4 regions of the Rudaeicoccus suwonensis genome follow, and region 4 is predicted to be linked to each of the others. Evidence: predicted binding sites of a transcription regulator. Region 4 holds the regulator's gene; each other region holds the start of a gene.
What was found. The regulator LexA, encoded in region 4, represses DNA repair genes until DNA is damaged. The targets are predictions, from matches to a motif close to TCGAACANNTGTTCGA.
Positions count from the first base shown of each region.

Region 1: the regulator LexA is predicted to act here: its motif matches at 3,421-3,436, upstream of BKA23_RS07690 (HNH endonuclease signature motif containing protein).
Region 2: the regulator LexA is predicted to act here: its motif matches at 2,324-2,339, upstream of BKA23_RS05780 (alpha-ketoglutarate-dependent dioxygenase AlkB).
Region 3: the regulator LexA is predicted to act here: its motif matches at 2,603-2,618, upstream of BKA23_RS08135 (HNH endonuclease signature motif containing protein).

Region 1 is NZ_VIVQ01000001.1:1,683,809-1,691,630, forward strand. Features, by position in the region: gene BKA23_RS07680 (ATP-dependent DNA ligase) at 1-66, shown strand, start outside; gene BKA23_RS07685 (M20/M25/M40 family metallo-hydrolase) at 94-1,437, shown strand; gene BKA23_RS07690 (HNH endonuclease signature motif containing protein) at 1,576-3,375, opposite strand; gene BKA23_RS07695 (DUF5703 family protein) at 3,959-4,144, opposite strand; gene BKA23_RS17625 (hypothetical protein) at 4,256-4,597, shown strand; gene BKA23_RS07700 (aldo/keto reductase) at 4,679-5,635, opposite strand; gene BKA23_RS07705 (LLM class F420-dependent oxidoreductase) at 5,692-6,780, shown strand; gene BKA23_RS07710 (MSMEG_4193 family putative phosphomutase) at 6,797-7,504, shown strand; gene BKA23_RS07715 (DUF3090 domain-containing protein) at 7,514-7,822, shown strand, end outside.
Region 2 is NZ_VIVQ01000001.1:1,257,920-1,265,741, reverse strand. Features, by position in the region: gene recO (DNA repair protein RecO) at 1-580, opposite strand, end outside; gene BKA23_RS05785 (phytoene desaturase family protein) at 647-2,191, shown strand; gene BKA23_RS05780 (alpha-ketoglutarate-dependent dioxygenase AlkB) at 2,349-2,990, shown strand; gene BKA23_RS05775 (GNAT family N-acetyltransferase) at 3,209-3,772, opposite strand; gene BKA23_RS05770 (serine hydrolase) at 3,832-4,785, shown strand; gene BKA23_RS05765 (cytochrome P450) at 4,804-6,081, opposite strand; gene BKA23_RS05760 (aminotransferase family protein) at 6,081-7,310, opposite strand; gene BKA23_RS05755 (maleylpyruvate isomerase N-terminal domain-containing protein) at 7,396-7,822, shown strand, end outside.
Region 3 is NZ_VIVQ01000001.1:1,780,922-1,788,743, forward strand. Features, by position in the region: gene BKA23_RS08120 (type 1 glutamine amidotransferase) at 1-268, opposite strand, end outside; gene BKA23_RS08125 (SCP2 sterol-binding domain-containing protein) at 299-1,225, opposite strand; gene BKA23_RS08130 (quinone oxidoreductase family protein) at 1,270-2,253, opposite strand; gene BKA23_RS08135 (HNH endonuclease signature motif containing protein) at 2,625-4,355, shown strand; gene BKA23_RS08140 (DUF3626 domain-containing protein) at 4,535-5,395, opposite strand; gene BKA23_RS08145 (GNAT family protein) at 5,388-6,056, opposite strand; gene BKA23_RS08150 (YbjQ family protein) at 6,053-6,397, opposite strand; gene BKA23_RS08155 (L-threonylcarbamoyladenylate synthase) at 6,508-7,128, opposite strand; gene BKA23_RS08160 (cupin domain-containing protein) at 7,152-7,586, shown strand; gene BKA23_RS08165 (DUF1697 domain-containing protein) at 7,675-7,822, opposite strand, start outside.
Region 4 is NZ_VIVQ01000001.1:2,285,472-2,293,293, forward strand. Features, by position in the region: gene BKA23_RS10430 (vitamin B12-dependent ribonucleotide reductase) at 1-1,238, opposite strand, end outside; gene nrdR (transcriptional regulator NrdR) at 1,335-1,835, opposite strand; gene BKA23_RS10440 (hypothetical protein) at 2,400-2,807, opposite strand; gene lexA (transcriptional repressor LexA) at 3,118-3,837, shown strand; gene BKA23_RS10450 (NAD-dependent protein deacetylase) at 3,853-4,686, opposite strand; gene BKA23_RS10455 (LysR family transcriptional regulator) at 4,835-5,755, shown strand; gene BKA23_RS10460 (DNA internalization-related competence protein ComEC/Rec2) at 5,886-7,822, opposite strand, start outside.

The DNA of each region.
Region 1 (7,822 bases), 600 kb from region 4:
CGCGATGACAAGAGCGCTGACGAGGCCGACACGATCGACGTGGTGCGCCGTCTCGCGGGTTTCTGACGAACGCGCTCGTGGCATGGTGGTGGCATGAGCGATCAGCAGACCCGTGACGCAGGCAATCTCACCGCCGAGGACGAAGTGGTCCGCATCTGTCAGGACCTCATCGGCATCGACACCAGCAACTACGGCGACGGCCGCGGCCCGGGCGAACGCAAAGCCGCCGAATATGTGATGACGGAGTTGACCGAGGTCGGACTCGACCCGGTGCTGCTGGAGAGTGAGCCCGGACGAGCCAGCGTGATCGTGCGGATCGAGGGGGAGGACAGCACCCGCCCAGGGCTTGCGGTGCACGGCCACCTCGACGTTGTTCCCGCGAATCCGGATGACTGGCAGGTGGATCCATTCGCAGCGGAAATCAAGGACGACTGCGTCTGGGGCCGCGGAGCGGTCGACATGAAGGACATGGACGCGATGATCCTGGCGAACGTCCGCGAACTCGCACGGTCCGGTCGCAAGCCGCCCCGAGACCTGGTGGTCGGGTTTCTTGCCGATGAGGAGGCCGGTGGTCTCAAGGGCAGTCACTGGCTGGTCGACAAGCACGCTGACCTGTTCGACGGGGTCAGTGAGGCCATCAGCGAAGTCGGCGGCTACTCGGTGACCTTCGATGACAAGCAGGGCCAGCAGCAGCGTGCGTATCTGCTGCAGACCGCCGAGAAGGGCATTGCGTGGCTGCGGCTGCACGCCCACGGCCGGGCCGGGCACGGTTCAGTGCCTAACGATGAGAACGCTGTCGTCCGCCTCGCCGAAGCGATCACCCGGATCAACGCGCACACCTGGCCGCGCGAGTACATCGCTTCGGTACGACAACTGCTGGATGGTTTGTCGGACCTGGTGGGCATCAGCTACACCGACGACGACGCGTCCGCCCTGATGCAACGCCTCGGCGGAGCTCGGGGGTTTGTGGAGGGCACCCTGCGCGACACCGCCAATTTCACAATGCTGGACAGCGGTTACAAGCACAACGTCATACCGCAGACCGCTTCGGCGTCGCTTGATTGCCGCTTCTTGCCGGGCCACGAGGACGAACTCATGTCGGTCATCCGGGAGCTTGCCGGCGAGTATGTCGATGTCGAGGTGCTGCATCACGACATTGCGCTGGATGCACCGTTCGAGGGGCGACTGGTCGAGGCGATGACGTCGTCTCTGCTTGCCGAAGACCCGGGCGCCGCGGTGCTGCCGTACTGCCTGTCGGGTGGGACGGACAACAAGGCGCTGAAGAAGCTGGGCATCGTGGGCTACGGCTTCGCGCCGTTGCGGTTGCCGGCTGATCTCGACTTCGCACCGATGTTCCACGGCATCGATGAGCGAGTTCCGTTGTCCTCACTGCACTTCGGAGCACGCGTGCTGGGCAGGTTCCTCGCGACCTGCTGAATTGCGATTCGGAGCACGCGTGCTGGGCAGGTTCCTCGCGACCTAGTGAACTTCCGTTCCGCGCGCACGTGACCGACGAGCCTCCGTGCGGTCTGCCGATCAGCCAACCCGATCAGCCAACTTGCTCGACCTGCGCGGTCAGGCGACGTTCGTGGACTCGAAGCCGCTGCGACGCCCTGCCACGACATCCGTCTGCCGCTGGCGTTCGCCCATGCGGCCTGGTGTGAGGTCCCATGTCACGTGTCCGGCTGTTGTGGTGGCGGTGTAGCCGTCGCGGTGAATGATGGTGTGGTGTCGGGCGCAGACGAGGGCTGAGTTGGTCAGGCTGGTGCCGCCGCCGGCCCACCAGGGGATGATGTGGTGGACTTCGCACCATGCGGGTGGTCGGTCGCATCCGGGGAAGGTGCAGTGCCGGTCTCGGACGATCACGGCTGTGCGTAAACCTGCGGTGACGAGTCGTTTTTGTCGTCCGACGTCGAGTGGTTCGCTTGTTGCACCGAGTACGACGGAGATGAGGTCTGCGTCGCATGCCAGTCGGCGTGCGGATGCCGGATCGATGACGTCCCCACTGCTCGTGATTGCGTGGCCGCGACCCTCTGTGAGGCCTTCCAGTGGAAGCAGAACGGCGACCTTCGCGGTGCCGGACATCGGCGACATTGAGGTATCCAGATCACGTGTGGCATGCGTGATCAGCTCGAGCAGTGCATCGAGTCGACGCTTTCCGGGTGAGCGCGTATCTCGCCGAGCGCTGGCACCGACGGTGCTGTCGTCAACGGTGCTGTCGTCAACGGTGCTGTCGTCAACGGTGCTGTCGTCAACGGTGCTGTCGTCGACGGTCGTGGGCGGGCTGGCACAGCTCGCACTGTCTGGTTGCGTTGGTACAGCACCCGTTGTTACAGCATCCGATTTTGCAGCGCCGGATTTTGTAGCACCGGACTTTGCAGCGCCGGGCTTTGCAGCGCCTAGTTCGGTTGCTGCTTCTCCGGTCGACGTACGACAGTCGCCGGTGTCTCTTTCTGTCGTGCCTTCTGCGGGGTCCTTTGTGTCAGCCTCGTCGCGAGTCATGTCGGTGCCTTCGCCGTCCCCGTTCTCGGCAGGCTTACCGTCGCGGGCGTTTGCTGCTGAACCGGGGTAGCGAGTCACGTCGGCGTCATACGTGCCGCTCGTGTCTGGCACGTTTTTCACTTCTTCACGACGCGTCTTAGGTCGCGGAGCGCTGGTGGCGTTGAGTGCTTCTTTGACGATCGCGGCGTGAGCGGGGGACAGGTCGGCGATCAGACGCACCATTCCAGTGGGTAATTCGCGCCAGGTGAGGGATTCCACCTGCTGGTGGTGGTCCTCGTCGTCCGCGAGTTGATCGTCACCGAAGGCGGCGATCAGGCGCCTGGTCAGGGTGCGTAAAGAGCGAGGACTGAAGTCTTCGAGTGCGAGAAACCATGAGTGGATCTCGCTGCGTTCAACGGTCGGGAACAGTGGCGCGACTTTTTCTGCTTCGCGCAGAGCGACTGCGGCAGTGCCTACTGTGACCTGCCCGTCTCGGACTGCCCCGATGATGGCGTGGTTGCGCGCATCCCGTGCGGCGGTGGCGATATCGGCGATCGCGCGTGCTTGGTGGTGAGTGGTGCCCGGGGTCAGATCACGCACCCATTGCGTGGTCGATGCTGCGGTGGACTGTGCGACAACGCCGCGATCGACCGCGTCTGCTGCGGCGAGTGCGGCGATCGCCTCGGCGCGGTGGCTGATGGTCAAAGCCGCTGATGCCAGATGCGCCAGATCGCGCTCAGCGAGTTGATAGGTGGCAGCCGGCCACGCCTGGAGCACCTGCACGAACTCGTCCGTGGCATTCAGCAGTTCGGCGGCGTGGCCGGGTGCTGCGGGTGTGACCTGATCGCAGGCGACAGTCAGCGGAGTGTCAGGTGTTGTCGGAACGTGTTCCATGACCGCCTCCTCGCGCTGTGGTTGGTTGATTCGACCTATGACTATTAGAACATATGTCGGAACCCGTGACAAGTGTCTAACCGCGTGAAATCTGTTAAAACACAACGCAATTCGTGATCGTTATCCACAAGCTCCGCATCTGTCGGTCTTCATCCACAGAGCACCAGAATTCAGATTTCCGTCCGTCCACAGTGAGTGGACCAGGGCCGCGGGCCGACGAGGGTGCAGATCTCGTAGCCAATATCGCCGCAATGGAAGACAGGAGGAATGTGACGGATCCAGGAGGGTCGCGGCGGCGAACGTAGGGGCAGGGGAAGGCCCACCGCGAGAGGGCGACAAGAACGGCGAGCGCGGCGAACGTAGGGGCAGGAGAAGGCCCACGTGATGTCGGCCTGAGACACGCCAACTCCGAAGGACGGACGCGCGTGAGATCGGCATGCTGCGCGAACCCACCGAGATGACTTCCGTCGTCTATCCACGAGGTCACCCATCGCCCGGGGAACTACCGAACACTTTGTCGTCGACATCGCGTTCACCCGACGAGGTCACCCATCGCGCAGGGGATACCCGGGTGAAAGTCCGCTCAGGCCGTGCGGGCGACCCGGATGATGCGCCGCCGCAACCACACTCGCCGCGCCCCGCCCATGTAGACCCGCGTCCGTGCCAGCTCCCAGTGGCCGTATTCGGCGTGGTCGGTGAGCGCTTGGCGCACATCTGCGCGGCTGGTGTCACGGGGAAAGGTCAGCACCCGAAATTCGTATTCGGTCATCACCGTCGATTATCCACATCGCGCTCACGCAACCGCATCGAATCCGCAGCGACACAGCTGGAATCCAGGGTCGCGCTGCCAACACGCGGCTCCGACCGCTACCGTCTGATCATGACCGCAGACCCGCGCGCCGCTTTGTCCTCGCTTGTGAGTGCCTTCGAACGTCACCTTGAGGCTGCAGCCGCCCGGCGTGACGAGAACGACCCGACCGTCGTTGCCGCCTACCGCGACCTTGCGGACGCTTTTGAGAGCTACGACGACGCCCTGATGGACACCTATGGCGAGGTCACCCCGCTCGAGGTGTACAGCGGCGATGACGACGATGAGTTCGACGATGACGATGAAGATGACGACGAGGATGACGACGACCTCGACGACGAGGACGAAGACAACCACTACATCGGCTTGCCCGACGACGAGGCAGACGACGTGGAGTTCGAAGACCGCAACTGACACGGCGTTCCGCCGGCAGATCAACCGGCCCCTCACCGCACGCGGCAGACCGGTCAGCCGATGGCGCTCAGCCGGTCCTGCTCAGCCCTGACTCCACCGGGCCGGGTCCGACACGTCGTCGAGCGCCTGCCCGATCTGCGGGGGAAGCTCGAGCGTCTCGCTGCGCAACACCGTTCTCAGCTGCGCGGCATTGCGCGCCCCGACGATCAGCGAGTCCACACCCCGCCGTTCGCGCGCCCACGCCAGTGCCACCTCGGCCGGAGTGCTCGACAACCCATCTGCGGCCATGACGACCGCGTCGACGATCGCGTCACTGTGTCCGCCGAGCCGCTTCTTGGCCCATTGGGTATGACGCCCGGCGGCTGCTCGTGAGTCTGCCGGCACACCCCGCCGGTATTTTCCGGTGAGCACGCCACCGGCCATGGGCGCCCAGGCGAGCACTCCCGCGCCAACGTGCGCCGCGGCAGGAATGGCCTCCGCCTCAGCCGTGCGTTCAACGAGACTGTGCTCGATCTCGTTGGCCACCAGCGGGATACGCGCCTGCGAGAGATACGCCGCAGCGGCCACGAGCTGCCATCCCGCGTAGTTGCTGACCCCGACATACCGAGCGCGTCCCGACGTGACCGCGTATTCGCACGCCGACATCGTCTCGGCGAGCGGCACGTCCGGGCTCCACGTGTGCACCAACCAGAGGTCGAGGTGGTCGGTCCGCAACCGGCGCAGAGATACATCCAACTGGTCCAGCAACGTGCCTCGGGAGGTGTCGACCACCCGATGCCCGGTCGTCCGCGAGATGCCGGCCTTGCTGATGAGAGTGATCTCGGATCGCGCGCCGTCGGCCAGCAGCTCGCCGAGCAACTCTTCGGATCCACCATCGGCATACCCGTACGCGGTATCGATCGAGATGCCGCCGGAATCCCTGAAGTCCCGAAGCAAGACCGCCGCCTCGACCGGGTCGACGCTGTCCGCCCAGCCCATCGTGCCGAGAGTCAGACTGCTGACCCGCAGCCCCGATTTGCCGAGAGTCCGAATACGCACCCACCCACGGTAGTCGGCGGGCGGCCACTGGACAGCGTGGGAGTAGCGTCGCCGTCGTGAGACTGGGCATCAACCTCGGCTACTGGGGCACCCGAGGCACCGACGACCTCGTGACGATGCTCGCTCTCGCTCAAGCCGCTGACACCGCCGGCTATGACATCGCGTGGCTGTCGGAGGTCTACGGCTCGGACGCCCCAACTCTGGTGGCGCATCTCAGCGCGCACACCAGTCGCCTCCACTGGGGGACCGCCGTGATGCAGATCCCCGCGCGCACCCCGGCGATGACGGCGATGACTGCCGCCACCCTCGACCGCATCACCGGCGGACGGTTCTGCGTGGGCCTCGGCGTCTCGGGTCCGCAGGTCAGCGAGGGCTGGCACGGCGTCCGCTTCGACGACCCGCTCGGCCGCACCCGTGAGTACGTCGACATCGTGCGCCGTGCACTCGCTCGCAAAAGCGTCGACTACGACGGCGATCACTTCCAGCTTCCGTTGGCCGGTGGCCAGGGCAAGGCGCTGCGCCTCCTGCTGCGTCCCGAGCAGAAGACCGTGCCGATCTATCTCGCCTCGATCGGTCCACGCAACCTCGAACTGACCGGAGAGATCGCCGACGGTTGGCTCGGCATCTTCGTCAGCCCGGAGCACCTGCACGAACAGCTCGAACACCTGCGCGCCGGTCGCCATGCCAACAGCCACGACGTCAACAGCCACGACACCGACGGCCCCGGCGATCTCGACGGCTTCGACGTCGCCGCGTCCGCCAACCTCAGCATCGCCGATGATCTCGACATCGCCGCCGATCGCCTGCGTGACAACGCCGCCCTGTATGTCGGCGGCATGGGCTCGCGGCGCAGCAATTTCTACAACGCCCTCGCCGGCCGGATGGGGTATGCCGATGCTGCCGCTGCGATCCAGCGGTTGTACCTCGACGGCCGACCACGGGATGCCGCGGCAGCCGTGCCCCTTGGTTTCATCGGGCAGACTGCCCTGGTCGGACCCCGTGAGCGCATCGCACCACGACTACATGCCTACGCCGATGCCGGAGTGACGACTCTCAACATCACGCCGTATGGCGACAGCCTCGACGACCGGATCGCATCGGTGCACGCACTGGCCGAACTCATGCAACAGGAAGGATTGCGCTGACCAGCGCGAATCTGCAATGGCCACAGTCCTTCTCGTCCGGCACGGCCGGACCTCGGCAAATTCCGGCGGTGTGCTCGCTGGATGGACACCCGGCGTCAGCCTCGACGACACCGGCCGCGAACAGGTCGACCGCCTGCGGGCCAGGCTGGCGCAGCTGTCGATCGTGCGGCTCGTCGCCAGCCCGCTGCAGCGCTGTCAGGAAACGGCTCAGCGGCTCGTCGACGGCCACGACGTGCGAATCGAGCGCGACGACCGGTTGGGGGAGTGTCACTACGGTGCCTGGACCGGTCGGAAGATCAGCGAGCTGGCCAAGGACCCGCTGTGGCGCACCGTCCAGGACCACCCTTCCGCTGCGACCTTCCCCGACTCGACCGACTACCCAGCCGAGTCATTGCGTGACATGCAAGCCCGTGCCGTCGCGGCCGTCCGCGAGGTCGACGCGCAGGTCGAGCGTGACTCCGGCCCCCACGCGCTCTGGATCGCTGTCTCGCACGGAGACGTCATCAAGGCACTCGTCGCCGACGCGATGGGAGCCCACCTGGACGAGTTCCAGCGGGTCGTCGTCGGACCGGCATCCCTCAGCGTCATCCGGTTCACCCAGCGACGGCCCTTCGTCATACGCGTCAACGACAACTGCGGGCGCGTCGACGACCTGATCCCAGCCAAACCACACGACGGTGACGCCACCCCTGGCGGCGAGACCGACGCGGCGCCGGAGGATTAGGGTCGGTCCATGCCGATCTTCGAGTTCACCCGGCCGGACCGGTTCATCGCCGGCACGGTGGGGCCCCCTGGTGGTCGCACCTTCTTTCTCCAAGCGGTGCAGGGCCGCCACGTCATCTCGGTGTCTCTGGAGAAGGAGCAGGTCGCAGTCCTCGCCGAACGCGTCAACGACCTGCTCGACGAACTCTCCGTGGCCGACGACATCCCGGCAGCTCCGCAGGACAACGACCCGCTGACGACCCCCATCGAGGACGAGTTCCGGGTCAACACCCTCAGTTTGGCCTGGGAGCCCGAGCAGGAGGTTCTGATCATCGAGTGT
Region 2 (7,822 bases), 1.0 Mb from region 4:
GCGCAAAGGTGCGCGGATCAGGGGCGGAGCTGCCTGGTGTGCGACAGCTGAAACAGACTGCTCCGCCGCTGGCCAGGTTGAATGCCCGGTGCGGCCCAGTGGCCCCGCATCCCGCGCAGTCGACGAAACTGGGCGCCCAGCCGGCGATCGACAGAGCGCGCAGCAGATACGAGTCGAGCACCAGATCGGTCGCGTGCTCGCGGTGCGCCAGCGACGCCAGCGCACCGGCCAGCAGGTTGAACTGCTGCAGGACGGGCTCGTGTTCCTCGCTGAGACGGTCGGCGGTCTCGAGGGCGGCGGTTGCCGCCGTGAACGACGGGTAGTCGCGGGCAATCTGATCGCCATACGGCGCGAGCATCTCGGCCTGGGTGACCGTGTCGAGCGAACGACCCTCGTAACACTGCAGATCCACGATCATGCCCGGCTCGAGCCGGGCGCCGAAGCGGGACTTGGTGCGCCGGACGCCCTTGGCGACGGCACGGACTTTGCCCCGATTGCGGGTCAGGAGCGTCACGATGCGGTCGGTCTCACCCAGCTTGTGGGTGCGCAGCACGATGCCGACGTCTCGATAGGTGGCCATATCGGCTCCATTGTCGCCGATCGGGCCACGGACCGACTGCAGGCGCGCCTCGTAGGCTGCGTGCCCATGCAGACCAAGTCGTATGACGTCGTCATCGTCGGTGGTGGTCACAACGGACTGACCGCAGCCGCTTACCTCGCTCGAGCCGGCAAGTCGGTGCTGCTGCTGGAGCGCCAAGACCACCTCGGCGGCGCATCGGTGTCGGCCGAGGCGTTCCCGGGAATGGGTGCCCGGCTGTCCCGCTATTCCTATCTGGTGAGCCTGCTGCCTCAGCAGATCATCGACGACCTCGGATTGCGGATCACGTTGGCCCGCAGGCGGTTTGCGTCATACACCCCGGTACCGGGTGGTGACCTCGGCCTGCTGGTCGACAACGGCGACGCTGCGGCGACCCGCGCGTCGTTCGAAGCGATCGGCGCCGGCGGTGACGTGGACGGCTGGCACGGGTTCTATGCCCGCACCGCGCACCTGGCGCACGCGTTGTGGCCGACGGTGACCGAACCTCTGGCACGTATGTCGGAGGTCTCGCGTCGCATCGGCGACGACACGATCGTCCGCGACTTCCTGCAACGGCCCCTGGGTGAGGTCATCGAACGCAGCGTCGCCCACGATCTGGTGCGTGGGGTGATCCTGACCGACGGCCTGATCTCGACGTTTGCCTCTGCGCATGACGCCGACCTGCAGCAGAACGTGTGCTTCCTCTATCACGTGATCGGCGGCGGCACCGGCGCGTGGGACGTCCCCGTGGGCGGGATGGGCGAGGTCTCCGGTGCCCTGCTGGCGGCCGCGACCGCGGCCGGTGCCGACCTTCGCACCGACGCGCAGGTCACGGCAGTCGCCGACGACAAGATCACCTGGGTGAGCGGTGACGACTTGCACACCGTGCACGCCAAGCGAGTGCTCTGGGCCGCGGCGCCGGCGGTGCTCGACTCACTGATGGCCACCTCCCCCGGCGCTGCAGAAGGCGCTCAGGTCAAGGTGAATCTGCTGCTGTCGCGACTGCCTCGACTGCGGGACGCCGCACTGGCACCTGAGGCCGCTTTCGGTGGGACGTTCCACATCAACGAGACCTACACGCAGCTCGAGAGTGCTTATCGGTCAGCGATTTCCGGTCAGGTGCCGACACCGGTGCCGGCCGAGATCTACTGCCACTCGATCACCGATCCGAGCATCCTGTCGCCTGCGCTGCGCGAGTCGGGTGCGCAGACGCTGACGGTCTTCTCGCTGCAGACCCCGGATCGGCTGCTGGACGGATCGGATGCAGAACGCGCGAAACTGCAGCAGGCAGTGCTGGATTCACTGTCGAGCGTGCTCGCCGAACCCATCGAGGACGTCGTGATGCGCGGCCCCTCGGGCGCGCTGTGCATCGAGACCAAGACGACGCGCGACCTGCAGGACACCCTGGCGATGCCTGGCGGCAACATCTTCCACGGACCACTGTCCTGGCCGTTCGCCGACGACGAGGAGCCGTTGACCACACCGGCGCAGCGCTGGGGGGTCGCCACTCCCTACGGCAGCATCCTGCTGGCAGGCGCAGGCAGTCGCCGCGGTGGCGGCGTCAGCGGCCTGGGCGGCTATCACGCGGCTCGGGCGGTGCTCGAGGACGCGTGACGCGGTCGACGGCCGCGTCAGGGACACAGCACGCGGCCGGACAAGTCGTCGAGGGCACATGACGCCGCCGGGACGCAGCCAGGCTTCGCGCTGACGGCGGGCGGCCGACGTGCCAGACACCCTGGACGTTATTCGAACATATGTCTAGAATCGCCATATGGCATTCGCGTTGCAGGGTTCGCTGCTGGACCAGGTCGATGAAGTCGGGCTGCGTCCGCTCAAGGGGGCGGTGAGACGAACCGTCCTTACTCGCGGGGCGTGGATCGACCTGCGGCCCGGCTGGGTCACCGGCGCCGACGAGTTGTTCACGCGACTGTCACTGGGCGGAAGCGCCGGTGTCGAGTGGGAGTCCGAGCGGCGGATGATGTACGACCGCGAGGTGGCGACGCCACGCCTCCTGCGTTTCTATTCAGCATCGGAAACACTGCCGGATCCTGTTGTTCTACAAGCACGTTCGGAGCTTTCGGCGCACTACCGGCGCGAGTTGGGCGAATCGTTCGCGACGACCGGCATGTGCCTTTACCGAGACGGGTCTGATTCCGTCGCCTGGCATGGCGACCGCGAAGGCCGGTCCCGCACCCAGGACACGATGGTGGCGATCGTGTCGGTCGGCGCGCCGCGCGTACTTGCCTTGCGTCCGGCCGGTGGCGGCGAGTCGCTGCGCTACACCCTCGGCCATGGCGACCTGCTCGTGATGGGCGGTTCGTGTCAGCGGACCTGGGAGCACTGCATCCCCAAGACAAGTCAGCCGGTCGGTCCGCGGATCAGCATCCAGTTCCGGCCGCACGGCGTTCGCTGACGACCGCTGCAGATCAGTCCGACATTCCACGCCCGCCCTGCGCCACCCCACCCACCGATATTCGGCGCCACGACCGTAATTGCCGCCCTCACGTCGAAAATCGCGCCATCCCTAGCGTCGATATTCGACGGCACGGCCGCAATAACCGCCTTGGCGTCAAATATTGCGGAGGTCGCGTGACCTCGGCGTTCCCGCGACTTCGACAGTGGCGCCGCTCGTCAGACGTCGTCGCGCGTGCGGCCGAAGACCACCAGGTCGACGCGTCCGCCGTGCACGATCCCGGCCGAGCGCAACACGCCTTCTTGGGTGAAGCCGGCAGCGACGGCGCTGCGTTGCGAGCCGAAATTTCCTGTGGCCGAACGGATTTCGACTCTCTCGATGCCCGCCATCTCCATCGCCCAGTCGGACAACAATCGCGATGCGCGACCGGCCAGACCCTGCCCACGCGCGGCAGGCATCACCCAGAATCCGATCTCCGTGGTCAGCGCCCGCCAGTTGGTCTTCTTCAGATCGATGACGCCACAGAAGGCTCCGTCATACTCGATGGCCCGCACGATGCCTCGGCCACTCGTGCGTTGTAACGGCACATCGTCTCTGATCCACTCTGCCGCCAGATCACGCGGATAGGGGGTCGGCAGCGGCAACCAGCGCAGCGTCTCCGCATCGGCACAACCCTCGGCGACTGCCTCGGCATCCGCTTCATCCAATGCGCGCAGTCGCAGACTGCCAGTACCCATGATGACGTCGTCGACGAACACCGGACCGGTGGAAGATGCGATCACAGCCTGAGCATACGTTTCGCATGCATCGCTGATACCGCGGCTTTCTAGGTTCCTCATTCATGATCGAACCCAGCCGGCGCAACCTGCTCATCGGAGGTGCGGGCGTCACGCTCGCAGCCGGATTCACTGCCATCGGAGTTCGCGCGGAAGCGCGCCAATCGACCGCGGGGGGCGCCGGGCGCGTGGCATCGACCGCGATCACCACCGACATACCTGCCACGACCATCACGAGCCCGACGGTGGCGGCAACCACGGCCGCCGCCACGACGACCGCATGGGGCACCCGGCTCACCACCGCGATCACGAACTACCAGAAGTCACGTGGTGGCACGATCGCGTGCGCGGTGTACGACAGGACGACGGGTGGCTACTACGGCTACCGCGACACCTGGGTCAACGACACCCTCAGCACGGTCAAGATGGTGATCATGGCGACCGTGCTGCGGCGCTGTCAGGAGTTGCGGATCAACCTGTCGACAACACAGATGCAACTGGCCACCGCCATGATCACCCAGAGCGACAACGACGCCGCCAACGCGCTGATCACCTGGGCAGGCGTCGCGAACGTGCAGCGGGTGGCTGGGTACTACGGCATGACCAGCACGCACGTGCAAGGCGGCATCGTCGCCGGTAGCTCCAACTGGTGGGGTTATTCGACAACCACGAGCAAAGATCTGCTGTCGCTGATCAACGGTCTGGTCTGGGGCACCACCGTGCTCACCGCGGCGCATCGCACCTATGTGCTCACCTTGATGTCGCAGGTGATCGCCATCGAACGCTGGGGCGTCTGCGCGCCACCGCTGCCGACGAGCAACACGTGGGCGACCAAGAACGGCTGGGGCCCACTGGGTAGCGCTTATGTGCTGAATTCAGCGGGTCACATCACTGGTAACGGCCGCAACTACACCGCGGTGATCCTGACCCAGGCGCCGGCCGGGTTCTACTACGGCCAGACCACGATCAACGGCGTCTCGCAGTTGATCTACGACGCCCTTGCGACGCCGATGCCTTGACGAGAGCACAACAGCTCTTCAGCGGCATGTCACCTGCAGGGACCGCGGCCCGCGCAACAAAGTCGACGCTCGGTATCGCGGCGCCGCCACCGGACGCAGGCGAGGCAGGCGTTCGGCGAGGATGCCGAAGGCCGTCGTGAGTTCGAGTCGGGCCAGTGGCTGACCAAGGCAGTAGTGGATGCCGCTGGAGAACGACAGGTGGCTGGCCGCGTTGGCGCGGGTGATGTCGAACGTGTCAGGCGCGTCGAAGACAGCCGGATCGCGATTGGCGCCACCCAGCATCAACTGCACGAACTGCCCGGCGCGGATCGGCTGCCCGGCGATCTCGGTGTCGTCAAAGGAGATTCGCGCTGTGCGTTGGACGGACGAGTCGAAGCGCAACACCTCCTCAGTCGCGCCCGCCGCGAGGGTCGGGTCGGCGACCAGCCGCTCCCATTGATCGCGGTGCCGGTCGAAAGCCAGCATGCCGTTGCCCAGCGCGTTCACCGTCGTCTCGAATCCGGCGATCAACAGCAACTGACACATCGGCGCCATCTCCGCCGGCTCGATCTGCTCCCCCTCGACCGCCACCAGTCTGCTGATGACATCGTCACCGGGTTCGTTACGTCGCAATTCGAACAACTGCGTGAACATCGCGTTCAGCGCCCGGTCCGCCTGTTGCAAGGCAGCCGCGTGGCGCAGGCCGCGGATTCCCGACAGCGCGCCGCCGATCACCGCGCCATACTTCTCGAACTCGCGTCGATGGTCACCCGGTATGCCGAGCAACGTCGTGATCACCGCAATCGGCAACGGTGCGGCGATCTGCTCCACGAAATCGAACTCTCCCAATCGCTCTGCCGTGTCGACGATTTCATGGATCCGCGCCTGCACCATCGGCTCGAACGCACCGATCGCCTTGGGGCCGAATGCCGGAGTTGCGATCCGACGCAACCGCGTGTGGTCGGGCGGGTTGATCGACAGGATCGTCGCTTCGGCGTCCTCGGTCTTGGCCGGGTCATAGGCCGGCAGCTCCGGTCGTGGGCCGAATCGCCTGCTGCGCAACACCTGGTCGCAAACGGCGTGCTCAACGGTCGCGAAGCTGCCGAACCTGTTGCGGCAGAACGTTCCTTGCTCACGCATCTGCTCGTAGATCGGATAGGGGTCGGCCCGCCCGGGCCTTCCGGCAAGCTTCGCCGGAAGGTTGCCGCGCATGTTGGCGGCATAGAAGCGACCCACCCGATCGGCATACAGGGCGGTGGCGAATCGGGCAGCCTGCTTGACCTGACCCGCGCCGTCAGCCAGCCGAGATCCTGCCATCAGCCCAGCGCCGCCTCGATCGCCGAGGCGAGTTCATCGACCTGCGCATCGGTCATCGTGAAGGCGGGTGAAATCTGTATGCCGCCGGCCCCGACGGCGCGTGTCGCGATGCCGTGGCCGCGCAGGGCCGTCGCCAGGCCCGCGGCGGCGCTCGCGTCGTTCAGCTGAACGGCGGCGAGCGCGCCTGTGCCGCAACGGACTTCGGACACGGACTCGTGAACATCGAGGGGTGAGAGCCGGGCTGCCAGCGAGTCCTGCAGACGCAACGCCTCGTCGATCAGACCTTCGCGCTCGATGAGGTCGAGATTCGCCAGAGCCACTGCGGCGGCAGCCGCATGGCCGGAGTAGGTGTACCCATGCCGCAGCCAGCGACCGGCGTCTGGCTCGAAGAACGGTGCCGCAACTTTGGGAGCGACCAGGACAGCACCCATCGGCAGGTAGCCGGACGTGAGGCCCTTCGCGGTGGTGACGAAGTCGGGCTCGAGGCCGAATCGGGTTGATGCGAACCACGATCCACCTATCCGACCGAAACCGGTCACGACCTCGTCAGCGACGAAGAGCACCTCACTTTCGGTGCAGATCTTGCGGACCTCCATCAGATAGTCCGCCGGGGGCGGATAGACCCCGCCGGCCCCCATGACCGGCTCGCAGAAGAAGGCTGCGACATTCTCGGCGCCGAGACCTTCGATGGTGGAACGCAGATCCTCGGGGTCATCCCATGCGACGTGCGCCTGATCGGCGATCAGTTCGCCGTATCCCTGGGTGTTACCGGGAATGCCTCCGAGCGATGTTCCGGCGTAATGCATTCCGTGGTAGGCCTTGTCGCGCCCGATGATGATGCGGCGGCTGGGCTGCCCCGTCTCGACCCAGTATCTCCGGGCGATCTTGGCTGCCGTTTCGACTGAGTCCGACCCACCAGAGGTGAAGAAGACCTTCGACCCGGGCACGGGTGCGATGCCGGCGAGTCGCTCGGCGAGCTCGAGGGTGACGTCGGGGGTGTAGTCACCGAAGGTCGAGTAGTGCGCCAGCCGCGCCATCTGCGCAGCAGCCGCGTCGGCGAGCTCGCGACGACCGTGCCCGACATTGGTGAACCACAGTCCCGCTGTCGCATCGAGATATCGCCGCCCCTGGTCGTCCCAGACGTGGACCCCCTCGCCCCGGGTGATCACGAAGTCACCGGCGCGCTCGACCGCGCCCATGTCCGAGAACGGATGCCAGAACGCGCCCACCGCACACCTCATTTGCTCACAGAAACTCGATCCGGTTCGAATTTACCTGGTGCGCCGACCTCACCCGGACCTATCGTCGTCGGGTATGACGATCACGCCGGATTTCGCCGCAGCGCTGCGAACCGAATCGGCCGCATTCCGCACCGCACTCCAGACAGCCGAGCCCGATGCGCCGGTGCCCAGTTGTCCCGACTGGTCAGCGACCGATCTGCTGTGGCATCTGACCGAGGTGCAGTGGTTCTGGGGGCAGGTCGTGGCGCACGACGTACGCGACCCGCAGTCACTCGACCGCCCCGAACGTCCGGCGGATCTGGCCGACCTGTTCGCGATGTATGACGATGCCGGTGAACATCTGCAAGCGGCTCTGCAAGCGCTGCCCGACGCCACCGAACGCTGGATGTGGACGGCGGACCCGGCCCTGCACACCGCTGGTTACATCCGGCGTCGCCAGGCACACGAGGCTCTCGTTCACCGGGTCGACGCCGAACTTGTTGCGAGACAACCGGTTTCAG
Region 3 (7,822 bases), 500 kb from region 4:
TCGGAAGGTCGCGAGAAACAGCTTGCTGCAACAGGTTTCGTACATCCGGCAGCCACGGTGCGGCATCGTCCTCGCACGGACCGACCGCGCCACCGAGCACGACCAGGCCGAGCATCCCGTCAAGGTCACTCGGCACGGGGTCGCCGGCATACGCATGGACTGTTGTGGTGGGAATCCCGCGGTGGCGCATCCGGGCGCCGACCAGGCCGGGACCGGCGGCGGCTTCGTGCTGGATGAAGACAACGACGGGTTCGGTGTCAGGCTGCATGGCACCGAGGTTAGTGAGGCTGTCAGTGGCTCACTTGCGCGGCTTCGGGGTCTCCATCGCGCGTCCGAGCGTGATCGCCGCCGCCTTGTCGCCGCTGACCTTGATGCGGCCCTGCAGTCCGGCTTTGACGGCATTGAGGTTGCCGGTCGCCAGCTTGAGGAAGTCCGCAGAGGTCATCGAGATCGTTGTGTTTCGATCGGCAGTTTCGCCGGTCTCGACCGTCGCCACGCCGTTGACCATGCGCACGACATACCGCTCGACGGTGGGGCCACCGGTCAGCTTGAAGACGGCGGTCGTCGTCAGGCGCGCGGCCTTGCGCTTGTTGACGTGATCGGGCAGTCGGTGGAAGACCTCGGCGAGCACGATCGGCCCTACCGGCCCGGCCATCACGCGAGCCAGCGTCTGGTCGCTGACTGCCTTCACCGACGCGCCGACATCGGCCGGATCCATCGCGCCCGGGTCGATGCTGTGGTCCGAATCGTCAGCTCCTGCAAGGGTGCCCGACAGAGCGAGGGCGAGTTCTGCGTCGCCTTCGATCTCCAGCTGACCTTCGATCGCGAGCAGTCCTGCATTGGCGTGCCCGGCGAGCAGCCGCAGGAAGTCACTCGGTGAGCTGCGGATGATGACATCCCACTCGGTGGCATCAGAGCCGTCTTCCACGGTCGTGCCGCGCCAGCGCACTGTGCGGTCCAGCACCAAGTCGGCGCCGTCGCTGAGTTCGAATCCGACGACGCCGAGGATGCCGGCGAGCTTGTCGACGGGAACGTATGCCGGGATCGTCGTGAGCATCTTGTCTATGATCAGCACGGCCCGATCAGCCTGAGCCGCAAGCAGATTCAGCTGCGCCAGTGGGAGTCCCCGCACCTCGTCCGCGAGGTCGGAAGGGTCGAACTCGGCGATCCGTTGGGCGGCGCGCGCCGGGTCGATGTCGGTCAGGTCCGCGATGGTGCTCGGCATACTCGTCCCTCGATTTCGGGGTGGCGTGTGGGGCCGCTCGGTTCTCAGTGCTGGGGCATGGTGAGGATCAGTTTGCCGGTGGTCCGGCGGCCTTCAAGCGCTTGGTACGCATCGGCGGCCTGTTCCAGCGGATACCGTCCGCCGATGTCGAGGTGCAGAGATCCGTCGGCGAGCTGTCCGAGGATGTCCCCCGCGCGCCAGAGCAACTCCTCGCGGTCCTGCAGGTAGGCGCCCAGACTCGGCCGTGTCACGAACAGCGAACCGCGCTTGTTCAGCTCCTGCAGGTCGAACGGCGGCACCTGACCGCTCGCGCCGCCGAAGAGCACCATCATTCCCCGAGGACGGAGGCTGGCCAGTGATGCGTCGAAAGTGGCCTTGCCGACTCCGTCATACGCGACGTCGACGCCGCGACCCGCAACGCGGCGGATCTCCTGCGCAAGGTCACCGTCGAAGGTCGCGTAGTTGATCAGGTGTCGAGCACCCAACGCCCTTGCGATCTCGAGCTTTTCGTCAGATCCCGCGGTCGCGACGACGCCGGCTCCCTTCCCGGTGATCAACTGAACGAGCAGCTGGCCGACTCCCCCTGCGGCAGCGTGCACCAGAGCGATCTGGCCCGCTTGCACCGGCCAGGTCGACTCGACGAGGTAGTGCGCGGTCATGCCCTGCAGCATCGCGGCCGCCGCGGTTTCGAGCGACAGACCGTCCGGCACCGGCACGACAGCAGCGGCCGGAACATTCACCAGTTCGGCGGCGCTGCCTGCCGCCTGACCCCACGCGACCCGATCGCCTTCTGCGAACTCGGTCACATCGGCACCGACGGCCGTGACGACACCGGCACCCTCTTCACCGAGCACGAACGGTGTTGGGATGGGGTAGATCCCCTGACGCTTGTAGACGTCGATGAAGTTGACCCCTGCTGCGGCGACGCGGACCTGCACCTCGCGGGAATCTGGCAGCGGCACGTCGCGGTCCTGGACCTGCAGGACCTCTCGGTCGCCGGGAGTGGTGACAACAAGAGCACGAGTCATGCCCTCGACCCTATTGCGGTCGAATGAGCGACGTGCGGTACCCGCCCCTCAGCGACGCGCTTTCCACATTGGAGTGACAATGTCGCCGGCCGACCATGGACACGGTCGACAACGCCATGGATCGAGCTGCAACAGGACGTCGGGCAGCGCAGGTCAGGTGATGGTGACGTGCGAAGCTCGCGATGGGTGTGCTGCCGGATCGCGCCCGTGGCCTCGGCCATTCCCAGGAATTCGACGTGACACATGAGTGTGCTGCCGAATCGTGCCCATGGCCGTGGCCGTGGCCTCGGCTGCGGAACCGCTTCGGTGCCAAACCTCAACCTTCGTGCGGTTCGTCTTGCATCTCGACTCGAACGTATGTACGATGAGGTATGTCGATCGCACCACTGCTGGCCGAGTCGGTGGTGGAGTCTGCCTCCAGTTCGGAGTTGCTGGAAGCGGCGGGTGTGTTGATGGTGCGGGCGTTCGAGGTGATCTGCGGTGATGCTCCCGGGTTGTCCCGGGACGAGCTCTTGGCGCAGGTCGAGGCCGTGCAGCGGGTGGCGAATTCGGTGGATGGTGCCCGGGTGGTGCGGTTGGCGCAGGTCGCTTCGATTGAAGAAGTGATCGACCTGACCGGTGAGACCGAGGGTCCGCCGGTGACGTCGTGGGTGCGGCACCAGTTGGGATGGACCAACGAATGGGTCTCCTCCGAGATCGGGGCCCTGCTGGCCTGGGGTCCCCGGCAAGCCGATACCCGCCTGGACCAAGCCCTGGACGCGGTCACGTTGACACCGAGACTGTTGCGGGAGGTGGGGGCTGGCCGGTTAGCGGTGGAGAAGATGCACAAGGTCACCGCCGCCTTGGGCTGCGCGTCCGCTGAGACCGCGGCCGCGGTGGAGTCCGCGCTCCTGGATCAAGGGATTGGTGGGTTGACCACCACGCAGATTGCCAGGCGGGTCCCGAGGATCCTGGCCGACCTTGACCCGACCGCGGCAGAAGCATCCGGTGCCAAGGCCCGGGAGCGGGAGGTCGGGGTGTCCTGTCGCGCCTCCCAGGTTCCGGGGTTGAGTGAGATCAAGGTCGTGCTGGACTCAGCCCAAGCAGCGCGGATCATGTCCGCGGTGGAGCAACTGGCCCGGCAACTTCATCAGGATGCGGTGGAGGTGATCAGTTTGCCGCAATGCCGTGTCGATGCGTTGGTGGATTTGGTGTTGCAGAACGTCCACATCGACACCCACCTCACTTTCGGTATCCCCGTCATGACCGGGGTCGATGTTGATGCGGGATGTCAGGCAGGCTCGGCCGACCTCGACACCTGCTCGGATACTGCTCGGGCACGGGTCGCGGCGTTGTGTGACCGGTTGTTCCCCGACCCGCACACCATGGGCTGGACCCAGGTCGTCCGTACCGAGAACGACCCACCACCACCCGACGACCAGGACGGGTGGACTCGTGCGGTCCCACCGGAACCACCCGACGACGTCTTCGACGATGACCCCGACCATGAAATCGACTGGGACACCGCCCTGGCACACCTGGTCGACTCGCTACCCGACCCACCCGGCGAAGGCGTGTTCACCGCCGAGGCGCACCGCGGCGACTACCCGGACGGTGAAGCCTCGACCGTGCACGACAGCCCCGGCCAGTCGTCCGCGACCAGCCAGTCGGTCGAGTCGTCCGCGGTGCAGGGCCGGTCGGTCGCGGGGTTGGGTCCGGTGATCGTGCCTGGTGTCGGAACGATCCTGCCCTCCCACGTCCACGCGTTGACCAGCACGCTCGGGGTGTCCCTGGCACGCACACTCCTGGACGCGACCACCGGTGTCCTGGTCCAAGCAACCTCCACCAAGTACCGCCCCACCGCCGGCATCGCCCGATTCGTCAAAGACCGCGACCAGCACTGCCGATTCCCCGGCTGCACCCAACCCGCCACCTACTGCGACGCCGACCACGTCACCCCCTGGCCGGCAGGCGCTACGACCCCGGCGAACCTGCAATCCCTGTGCCGGCATCATCACCGGGTCAAGCACCAAACCCGGTGGCAGGTCACCATGACCACCGACGGCGTCTGCACCTGGACCAGCCCCAGCGGCCGTCGCTACCTCACCCAACCCGCCGACTGAACCGACAGGAACCCGGCACCGAGATCCGTGGTGTCAAGCACAGCCACCGGCGACGGAGTCTCCGCGCTTCACCAACTGACGTCACGGCCCGGTGGTGGGCAGACACCGATGCGGCTCGCGCGCACGAGTTCAAGACCGGCGATTGGCGCCAATTCTGCCGCTGGCAGGTCGAGTGCGAATCAGTTGTTGCCAGCAGGTGGCGTTTGACGCCATTCAGCGACACCGAAGCGAGCTGTGCAGTTCCACACCTGCTTCACCTGCTGGGGATCATGCCTGCCCGCCCGAGCAAGATCACCGATCATCCGAGGCACCAACCGCCCGTCCACGGCTGCCGCTTCCGCGAGCCGAACGACCTCCGCTCCGCGATAGTGCGAATGTGCCCCGATCTGCCGAACGTCGGCGACGAAACCCTCATGCCACTCGACCGCGCACGGCGCGTCTGCGACAGCTCGTTCGACGCGCGTCCCGCGGAAGCTCGGATCCAGGACGATCGCCTCGACGTCGGTGCGCAGATCGATGTGCCCGTGAACATGCGCCTCGACGTAGTCATCCAGCAGATCGCACTCCGCAGCGTCGGCCAGATCAGTCAGACCACAGCGATCCGCAGTGCCGAAAGCCGTCGGTGACGCGCTGCTGTCGGGAAAGCAGAACGTCGTTCGCCGCAGCGTGTGAGACGCCAACCGGATGTATGACGAGCCGAACCGCGGTGAGGCGCCGAACGACCGGTGGCGGTGATTCAGTGCCCCGTACTTGGGCCGCAGGTCCACGGTGCCACCGTCATACGCTTCACCGAAAATGGCGCTCTCCCAACGGAATCGATCACCACCCGGGTATGCGGTCAAACCGCCGTTGCTCGTCGCGGTGACGAACTGCGACAGGTACGCGCCACTGTGAACCAGGCTCTCGATCACCCACTCGTCGGCACGCGTCGTGAGTCGATCCGGATGGAAGCTGCACGTCACACGCAAGGTCGGATCCAACACGGAACCGTGTGACCGTGCCGCGACGTGCGCAAGAGCGGTCGTAACCCGGTCAGGCATCGACACCCCTTGGGGAGAAAAGTTGGACGCTGCCGATCGGCGCGAAACCAACCGCGAGCAGTGCTCGCACACTGGCGACATTTCCTGGCGACGCCGACGCCAACAGCACCTCACCCGGACACACCAGGTGCGTCGTCGCCTCGAGCACTGCGCCGATCAGACCACCGCCACGCACCTCCGGCGCCAACTCGAATCCAATTTCCGCCAGACCACCGAGGCCGCGGCCGCAGGTGACGATCACATCAGCACTGTCGGCCAAGCCCAGGACCTGCAACTCGTCGCGCCAGGAAGCAGCCAACTGCGCCCGCGGGTGCCTATCCAGATCAGGTCGCGGCACCAGCAGCCGCTGCGGACCCGGCCGCCCCCGGGCCGCCACCACCAGATCGAGGCTGTCGATCCGACCGCCGTCACCGGCGAGCGCGGTGATCACACGGGGGTCCGCCGCACCGCCGAAACCGTTGACGCCCAACGCCGTCAGTGCCTCGTCATCCCACCGCGGTGGCACGCACATGACGGCATGACCGGTGAACGCGAGAACGGCATACGTGCCCGGTCGCCACGGCGGTATACGAGTCCAACCGCCGTCGACGGGCAGAGACCGCCCATCGGCGCAGTCGGTCAGGATGCTGGCAAGTGGATGGCCTTGACGGCCCTCGCTCACTGCTGTTGCGGGGCCGCTGCCTGCAGCTGCTCGGCGTATACGGCGGTGCCGTAGGCGCAGACCTCGATGCCGGTGTTGTTGTACTCGGTCGTCTCGAAGCGGAAGGCGACGACGGCGTTCGCGCCGCGGTTCTGCGCCTCCGTTGCCAGGCGGCCCAGTGCCTCTTGGCGACACTCGATCAGCAACTGTGTGATGCCCTTGAGCTCACCGCCTGCCATCGACTTGAATCCGGCGCCGATGTTGGAGCCGATGTTGCGCGAGCGCACGGTCAGACCGAAGCATTCGCCATACGTGCCCAGGATCCGGAAGCCGGGGATGTCGTTCGTCGTCACGATGATCATGGGCCAACAGTAGGCAACGACAGAGGTGTATGTCGGGCAACTCGCGCAACGACCGCAATGTCCGCGCCGACGCTCCGGCACGTCAGGCGAGCAGCTTCAGCAGAACCGCCTCAGGCGAAGGGGGCCGGGTCGCCGGCGCCGATGCGGACGACTTCGGGATACCCCTGTGAGTAGTCGATCACCGTGGTCGGTTCGATGCCACACTCCCCGGAATCGATGACCGCGTCGACCTGATGGTCCAGCTCCTCCTTGACCTGCCACCCGTCCGTGAGGGGTTCGTCCTCGTCCGGCAGCAGCAAGGTGCTGGTCATCATCGGCTCACCGAGTTCCTTCACGAGCGCACAGGCCACCGGATGGTCGCTGATGCGCACGCCGACGGTCTTGCGTTTGGGCTGCAAGAGCCGGCGGGGCACCTCCGAGGTCGCGGGAAGGATGAAGGTGTACGGCCCGGGAGTCGCCGACTTGATGGCGCGAAAGACCTTGTTGTCGATGTGCACCAGCTGCCCCAACTGTCCGAAGTCGGCACACAACAGGGTGAAGTTGTGCTTGTCGTTCAACTGCCGGATCCGCACGATGCGGTCCCGGCCCTCCTGATTGCCCATCGTGCAGCCGAGCGCGAAACAGGAGTCGGTCGGATACGCGACAAGTCCGCCGTCGCGCAGGATCTGCACCGCCTGACCGATGCTGCGCGGCTGCGGATCCCTAGGGTGGACGTCGAAGTACCTGGCCATTCCCCCACGTTAGGACCAAACGCGTGACAACGCTGCCTTCCTGGGCCGAAACCCTTGACCTGCAACCGCATCCGGAGGGCGGATGGTACGCCGAGACCTACCGCCACCACACCTCCAGACACTTTCCCGCGCCGTATGACGCACCGCGCTCGCTCGCGACGGCGATCTACTTCCTGCTGATGCCGGGTGAATCCAGCGCGTGGCATCGGGTGCACTCCGACGAACTCTGGCTGCATCACCGAGGCGGCCCGCTGGAACTGTCGCTCGGCGGTGACGGCCAGGATCCGCAGTCCGCCACGACAGTGGTCGTCGGCAGCGAGATCACTGCCGGTGAGCGACCGCAGGCTCTTGTGCCGGGAGGCCACTGGCAGGCGGCGCGGCCGCTGCGCGACGAGCCGGTGTTGGTGTCGTGCATCGTGGTGCCCGGCTTCGACTTCGCCGATTTCGAGTTGCGCTGAACGCACGCCGTGTTGGACTCGACGTGTTGAACTTGCTGCGCGCTGAGCCCGAGTTGCCTTGAGCTCAAGTTCGGCCGAGCGGCCGCGCTCAGGCGCCCCACGTGGCGGCCAGCGTCCGCATCACCTTCAGATCACGCGTCGTCGCGACGTTGCCACCTCGTTCGAGCACAGCATTCGAGACCTTCGCCTCATGCGTGGATTTCGCGAGCCACCAATAGGTTTCGCGACCGTGCGGA
Region 4 (7,822 bases):
TCGGCGAAGCAGATCGAGATGTCCATCGCCGTGATGACCAGCTCGACGACCTTCTGGAAGGCCGCGACGTCGAAGGTGTCGTCATCGCGCAGGAACTTCAACAGGTTCAGTGACGCCAGGTTGCAGGAGCTGTTGTCCAGCGACATGTACTCCGAGCACGGATTCGAGGCGGTGATGCGGCCGGTTTCGGGGTTGGTGTGCCAGGCGTTGATCGTGTCGTCGTACTGGATGCCGGGGTCGGCACACTCCCACGCGGCCTTGTTGATCTTGTCGAAGAGGCCACGGGCGTCGACGTGTTCGATGACCTCACCGGTGCCGCGGGCGCGCAGACCGAAGGAGGTGCCCTCCTCCACCGCGCGCATGAACTCGTCACTGACACGGACGGAGTTGTTGGCGTTCTGATACTGCACCGAGGTGATGTCTCGGCCGCCGAGATCCATGTCGAAACCGGCGTCGCGCAGCGCGCGAATCTTGTCTTCCTCACGCGCCTTGGTCTCGATGAACTCCTCGATGTCGGGGTGGTCGACGTCGAGGACAACCATCTTGGCCGCACGACGGGTGGCACCACCGGACTTGATGGTGCCCGCAGACGCGTCGGCACCACGCATGAACGACACCGGACCGCTGGCGGTGCCGCCGGAGGACAGCAGCTCCTTGGACGAGCGGATGCGTGACAGGTTGAGGCCGGCGCCGGAGCCGCCCTTGAAGATGAAGCCCTCTTCCTTGTACCAGTTGAGGATCGAGTCCATCGAGTCCTCGACGCTGAGGATGAAGCACGCCGACACCTGCTGCGGGGACTTGGTGCCCACGTTGAACCACACCGGCGAGTTAAAACTGAACACCTGGTGCAGCAGTGACCAGGTCAGCTCGTGCTCGAAGATCTCGGCATCGTCGTCGGAGGCGAAATAACCGTTGTCCTTGCCGGCCTTGACGTAGGTCAGCACGACGCGGTCGATCAGCTGCTTGAGGCTGGTCTCACGAGCGGGTGTGCCGAGCGCGCCACGGAAGTACTTCGTCGTGACGATGGTCGAGGCGTTCAATGACCACGTCTCGGGGAACTCCACACCGCGCTGTTCGAAGATGGTCTCGCCGGTCTTCCAGTTCTGCTGCACGACATCGCGCGACTCCCAGGTGACCTCGTCATACGGATGCACACCAGGGGTGGTGAAGATGCGTTCGACGTGCACGCCCGCACCTGCGCGGCGAGTCTTCGGACGGGTGTCGGCCGTGTCTGTCATGCGTGTCCTCCAAGAGATGTATGGCGATGTGGTGCGGATGACGAAGGTGGAACTGCAGGTATGTCGGGCGGTGCTGAGATCGGGTGCTGTCGTCTGTCAATCAGTGTCGCTGGGACCACCGACAGCGGTGGCGGGCTCGACACCGCTCGCTGCGCGTTCGGCGCGCAACAGCGTGATCGCGGCCTCGAAGTCCTCCAGGTTGTCGAATGCCTGGTAGACGCTGGCGAACCGCAGATAGGCGACCTCGTCCAGGCTGCGCAGCGGTGCAAGCACTGCCAGACCCACGTCGTGGGCGTCGATCTCGGCGGCGCCTAGCATGCGGATCGACTCCTCGACCTGCTGGGCGAGCAGGGCCAGGTCGTCCTCGCTGACCGGGCGCCCCTGGCAGGCTTTGCGGACGCCGACCAGCACCTTGCCGCGACTGAACGGCTCGCTGGCACCGGATCGCTTCACGACAGTGAGGCTGGCAGTTTCGAGCGTGGAAAAGCGTTTGCCGCACGTCGGGCACTGGCGGCGCCGCTTGATGCATGTGCCGTCGTCACTGGTGCGGCTGTCGACGACGCGGCTGTCGTCGTGGCGGCAGAACGGGCAGTGCATCGCGGCTCCCTCCGAGTCGATGACCTGTGACCTATGACGGTCGGGCTGTATGACGGCAACAGCACTCCCGCACCCATGCCCGACCGCCTCACCGGTGCGGGAGAAAGCGGGCATGACAGAACCACCGCACTCGGGCTCTGTGGATGCCGTTGTGGGTAACCGGTGGATATATTGGGGACTACATGTGGACGACTTACATCCATGTAACTACTAGATGTAGGGATATTAGGCCGAGTCCACACAAGTCGCAAGACCCCTGGCGCGCCGCTCACAAAAGCGCAGGTCATGGCGTCGGAAACGACTGCGTAACGGCGTGTCGCCACCCCCGTGCGGCTCCCGACAGTGTCCCGCTACGCGCACAGACCGTGCCCTCCATGCGCTACGCACAGTGAGCCCCGTGCGGAATGTCCGACCGCACGGGGGCCATAGGAGCCCCACCGTCGAACATCGACGCTGGCACGCCTCACCTCTCACCCGGCGTGTGACGCCGGGGCCGCAGTTGCCGCCCCGGCGTCACATGGTGCGTGGTAGGCCGACATGGCGCTCTCCCCCAACACGCGACATTCAGCGCGTGATGATCAGGCGCTCGCCCGCGCCCACTTGACTGGAGTTCAGTTGGTTGACGATCTGCATACGCGCCACCGCGTCGTCGATCGAGAGCTTCGGATACGCCTCGTGCGCGATCTGCGACAACGTCTGGCCCGGCTGCACCGTGACCGTCTGCTGCGGCGCCGGCACTCCGGGCGATGCCAACGAGGCCCAGGAGCCGCCGACGACCGTGCACACCACAGCAGCACCGACGACGCCGAGCAGCAGGCGAGCGCGCCGCGTGAGGCGGATCGGCCTGGCGGTCGTCGCCGGCCGAGCGACGGAACTGCGACCGGCTGCAGCAGGACCGGTCGGGACCGACTGCAGATGACGGCGTCGCGCCGGCTCGGTGGTCGGGCAAGCCCACTGGGTGACTGCGCTCATGTCTTCCTCCCATGAATCTGCGTGCGGTGACGCGACGTCTGCGGATGACACCCGACTCACCGTGAGCCGGTGCGTCGATGTGTCGGTCGAACACCCGTGCGATCGCACGTCTGTACGATTTATAGCACGCTTGTTCGGATTCGTGGAGACACGCGTCGTACAAATGTTTGGCACTTGTGTCCGAACCGCATACGCTTGTCTCACGTGAAGAACTCAACCAGCGACCACCGACAGCCCCTCGGTGCAACCTGGAAAATGTGCGACATTGCAGGCATTTCATCGATCAGGGGCGGGATGAGGAGACGCGTCGATGGCTGAAGTTCACCGGCTGCCCGATCGGTCAGGCGAACGCCTGACGACCCGACAGACGAAGGTGCTGCAGGTGATCCGCAATTCGGTCGATCGACGTGGCTACCCGCCGAGTTTGCGTGAGATCGGCGACGCAGTCGGGCTCACCAGCCCCAGTTCGGTGGCACATCAATTGACCATGCTGGAACGCAAGGGGTACCTGCGACGCGATCCCAATCGCCCACGCGCCATCGAGGTCATCGATCCCGAGGCGACCAAGGACACCCGCGGTTACCGCGGCGGGTCGAGCGTCACGACGGTCGACGAATCCAGCTTCGACGAGACCGACCTCGGCAACCAGCAGCCGGCAGCGGCATACATCCCGGTGGTCGGTCGTATCGCCGCGGGCGGGCCCATCCTTGCCGACGAAGTCGTCGAGGACGTCTTCCCGCTGCCCAAGCAGATCGTCGGCGAAGGCGACCTGTTCCTGCTCAAGGTTGTCGGCAACTCCATGATCGACGCTGCGATCTGCGACGGCGACTGGGTCGTCGTGCGGCAGCAGCCGACGGCCACCAACGGAGACATCGTCGCGGCGATGATCGATGGCGAGGCCACGGTCAAGACCTTCCGCCGGACCGACGGAAAGGTGTGGCTCATCCCGCACAACGACGCGTTCGAGCCCATCGACGGCGACGAGGCGACTGTCCTGGGCAAGGTGACAGCCGTCCTGCGCAGTATCTGAGAAGGACCTGACGGGTCAGGACGTCTGAAGTTCCTCCACCAGACGGGTCAGGCTGGCGCCCAACGGCGCATCGATGTGCACCGACAACTCATCCTCGCGCGCCCGCGTCCAGCCATGCGTGATCAGGAGCACCGGGAGACCGGATCGGGCCGCCCGTCGCACGAACCGGTAGCCCGACATGACCGCAAGAGATGATCCGAGCACCAGCAATCCGCTCGCGGCGTCAACCGCGTCGAAACACGATTGAACAACGTCCTTGGGTACCGACTCGCCGAACATCACGACATCCGGTTTCAACAGGTCAGATCCACACACCAGACAGTGACCCACTCGGAACCCCGCGATCGCCGTCTCCGCCAACGCGACGTCGCCATCCGGGCGTAGGGGCCCGTCGAAGGACCGATCGAAATCCGGGTTGGCCTCGGTGAGCCATTGGTCGACGATGGCGCGGGCGTAACGCTCCCCGCAGTTCATGCACACCACCTGCGCCAGGCTGCCGTGCAGTTCGACCACGTCGTGCGCACCGGCTCGTTGGTGCAGCCCGTCGACGTTCTGGGTGATGATCGACCCGACGTATGCCGCGGACTGTAGCGCCGCCACGGCCCGATGGCCCGCATTGGGCGTGGCTGCGGCAAAGCGGGGCCACCCGACATACGAACGCGCCCAGTAGCGTTGCCGCGCAACGGGACTCGCCAAAAGCTCCTGCGCGGTCATCGGCTGGATCCGGCGCTCACCATCGGCGCCGCGGTAGTCGGGGATGCCTGATTCGGTGGACAGGCCGGCGCCGGTGAGCGCGACGAGCCCGCCGGCAGCAACCAACTCGCGCAGGCGTTGCCAGTCGTTCGTCACATCGCCAACCTCTCACACCGGGATCTGTGGTTCGGGGTGGTGGGCCAGGAAGGACCACTGGCTGCGGCACACCTGCTGACGTCGGACCGTCGATCACCCGAGCATCGACATCTCCCGATTCCGATAACAACGGGTTATTCTCGATTGCATGATCGATGCAGCGGGGCTTCGGGTGATCAAAGCCATCAGCGATGAGGGCAGTTTCACCGCCGCAGCGGCCTCCCTGGGATACTCCCAGCCGGCGATCTCGCAGATGGTGCGGCGATTGGAGGAACGCACCGGCACTGTGCTGGTCGAGCGCCTCGGGCGAAACGTCCGGTTGACCGAAGCGGGACTGGTGCTCGCTCGTCACGCGGTCGCTGTGCTGGCGGCACTTCAGGCAGCAGAGTCCGAGGTCGCCGCCATCGCAGGTTTGCGTGCGGGGCGTGTTCGCCTGATGGCTTTCCCATCATCGTCGTCCACGCTGGTTCCCAGAGCGCTCGCCTTGGTCAAGCAACGATTCCCTGACGTTCAGGTCAGCTTCACCGAGGCCGAACCGCCGGAGTCGTTGGCAGCGCTGCGGTCGGGTGAGTGCGATGTGGCCGTCGCCTTCGCCTACGAAGGCACGGACCTGGCGCGTGGCGAAGAGGATCTGGACGCGTTCGTCACCCGCAAACTGCTGGACGACGAGGTGCGCCTGGCCGTGCCGACGGATCATCCGCTGGCCGCCACCGAGCGGGTCAATCTTGCCGCGCTGGCCACCGAGCCGTGGATTGCTGGATGCCCCCGCTGTCGCGGACACCTGTTGTCGCTGGCGTCCCGCGCCGGTTTCACGCCCGACGTCGCGTTCGAGACCGAGGATTACGTTGCGGTGATGGGTTTGGTCGCCGAGGGGCTGGGCGTGGCACTCATCCCGGATCTCATCCGCCGGTCCGCCAGCCACCCCGGGATTGTCACCCTGCCGATCGAGCCGGCGTCCCGACGCGCCGTGTATGCCGTGACCACTCCTGATCTGCAACGGGTGCCCGCCGTCGCGGCGACGCTGGACGCGCTGTGCGAGGCGGCGCAGGTCAAGAGCCTGTGTCACTGACGCCGCAGAAAGCGCTGACGCGGGACCGTGCTGACGACGATCGCGGCCGCCCTACAGAAACAAGCACATCGGCCAGCTGAGCTGACCCGCCGGATCAGATCCGGGGGCTGTGCGGGTTGTTGCTGTCGGTTCACGGTCGCGCGATCAGGGCGTGGCCGTCGCGCGAGACCACCGCGATGTCGCCGCCACGATCGGTCCGGACGACCGCGGTGCCGCTGTCGCGCAAGAGATCCAGTGTCTTGGCGGTGGGGTGCCCGTAGTCGTTGTCGGCGCCGACACTGATCACTCCTATGGTCGCCTGCAACTCGTGTTCGAAGTCGGGATCCTGGTTGGCGGAACCGTGATGCGGCACCTTCAGCACGTCGACGTGAGTGCCATCGGGTGCCTTGCGAAGCTCGCGCAACGCTGCGGCGGCGGCCTCCTTCTCGATGTCGCCGGTCAGCACGATCCGTAGGCCGCGGGAGTGCACGTCGAGCACGATGCTGGCGTTGTTTTGTTCTGATCCGGCGTGCAGCACGCGGCTTGGCCAGACCACCGTGGCCTGCAGACCGGTGAACGTCAGTGTGTCGCCTGTCTTCAACGGCTGCGGGGTGAGCCGATGCGCGGCAGATACCTGATGCACCAGCGGCTCGTCGCTGGGCTCATCCCCGCCGGATTGCTGTCCGCCCGGCTCCACGGGGGTCACATACACCGCGCGAACCGTGCGTCCGGCGAAGACGCCGTCGATGCCGCCCACGTGGTCGGCGTGGAAGTGGGTGAGCACCAGCGCGTCGACGACCTGTATGCCGAGCCGGTCGAGGCAGGCAGCCATCGGACCTGGCTCAGGCCCCGCGTCGACGACCACTGCATGACCCGACGACGTCGCAAGTGCACCGCCGTCGCCCTGACCCACGTCGCAGGCGACATACACCCATCCAGGCGGCGGCCAGCCGAGGCTGGGCATCGGAGTCCACACGGCTGCGATGACGAGCGCGAGTCCCCCTGCCAGCCAAGGTCGTCGCAGAGCAGCACGGGCAAGCCACGGGCCACTCAGCAACAGCAGCAACACCAAGGCTGCCAACAGCAACGCACCCACGGTGCCGGGCACCCACGGCAGGCTGCCCATCGGCACCCTCGCGGCTGCGTGCGCCACCCACGCGATGCCCCACGCGGGCAAGCCCGCCAACCAGGCCGGCACCGCCGCCACAGACGTGCTGAAGCCCGCGACCACGACCGTGATGACACCGGCGAGAGTCGCCGGAGCAACCAGCGGCGCGGCGAGCACGTTCGCAGGCAGCCCGATCAGGCTGACCGATCCCTGCAGCAGCACGATCACCGGAGCGCAGAACGCCTGCGCCGCCACCGGGATCGCGACGGCATCTGCTAACCGGCGAAGTCGGGAGGGCAGGAACCGGGCGAACCAGTCGGCCCAGGGCCGGGCGAAGAACAACAGCCCAGCCGTGGCGAGCGTCGACAGGGCAAAACCGTATGACGCAGCCAGCCACGGGTCGTAGATCAGCAGGACCACCACCGCGGCGGCGAGCGCCGGCGGGCCCGCCGCCCGCCTGGCAACCGAGACTCCCAGCAGACCGACTGCTCCCATCGCAGCAGCCCGTATGACGCTCGGCTGCGGGCGACACAGCAACACGAACAGCACCAGCGCTGCGCCGGCGAAGATCAACCGCCAGCGCCCGCGGATTCGCAGCCACCCGGACAGCCAGATCACCGACATGAGCACGAGCGTGACGTTCGAGCCGGAGACAGCATTCAGGTGCGACATCCCGGTGGCTCGCATGTCGTCGTTGAGCTCCTGGGGCATGGCCGAGGTGTCACCGATGACCAGTGCAGGCACGAGGCCCCGTGGATCGGCAGGCAGCGAGGATGTCGCCTGGCGTGTGTCAGCCCTCAGACCCTCGATGGCGCCGAGCAACGGGCCGGCACCGGCGAGGACCGTCGGCGCACCGCGCGCGGTCAATATGGCCGCCACGTCGTCACCTGCCTCCGCCGGCTTCAGCCGTCCTGTGAACGAAATGCGTTGGTGCCAATGGACTTCAAGCCATCGCTCATCACCGAGCACGAGCACGGGAG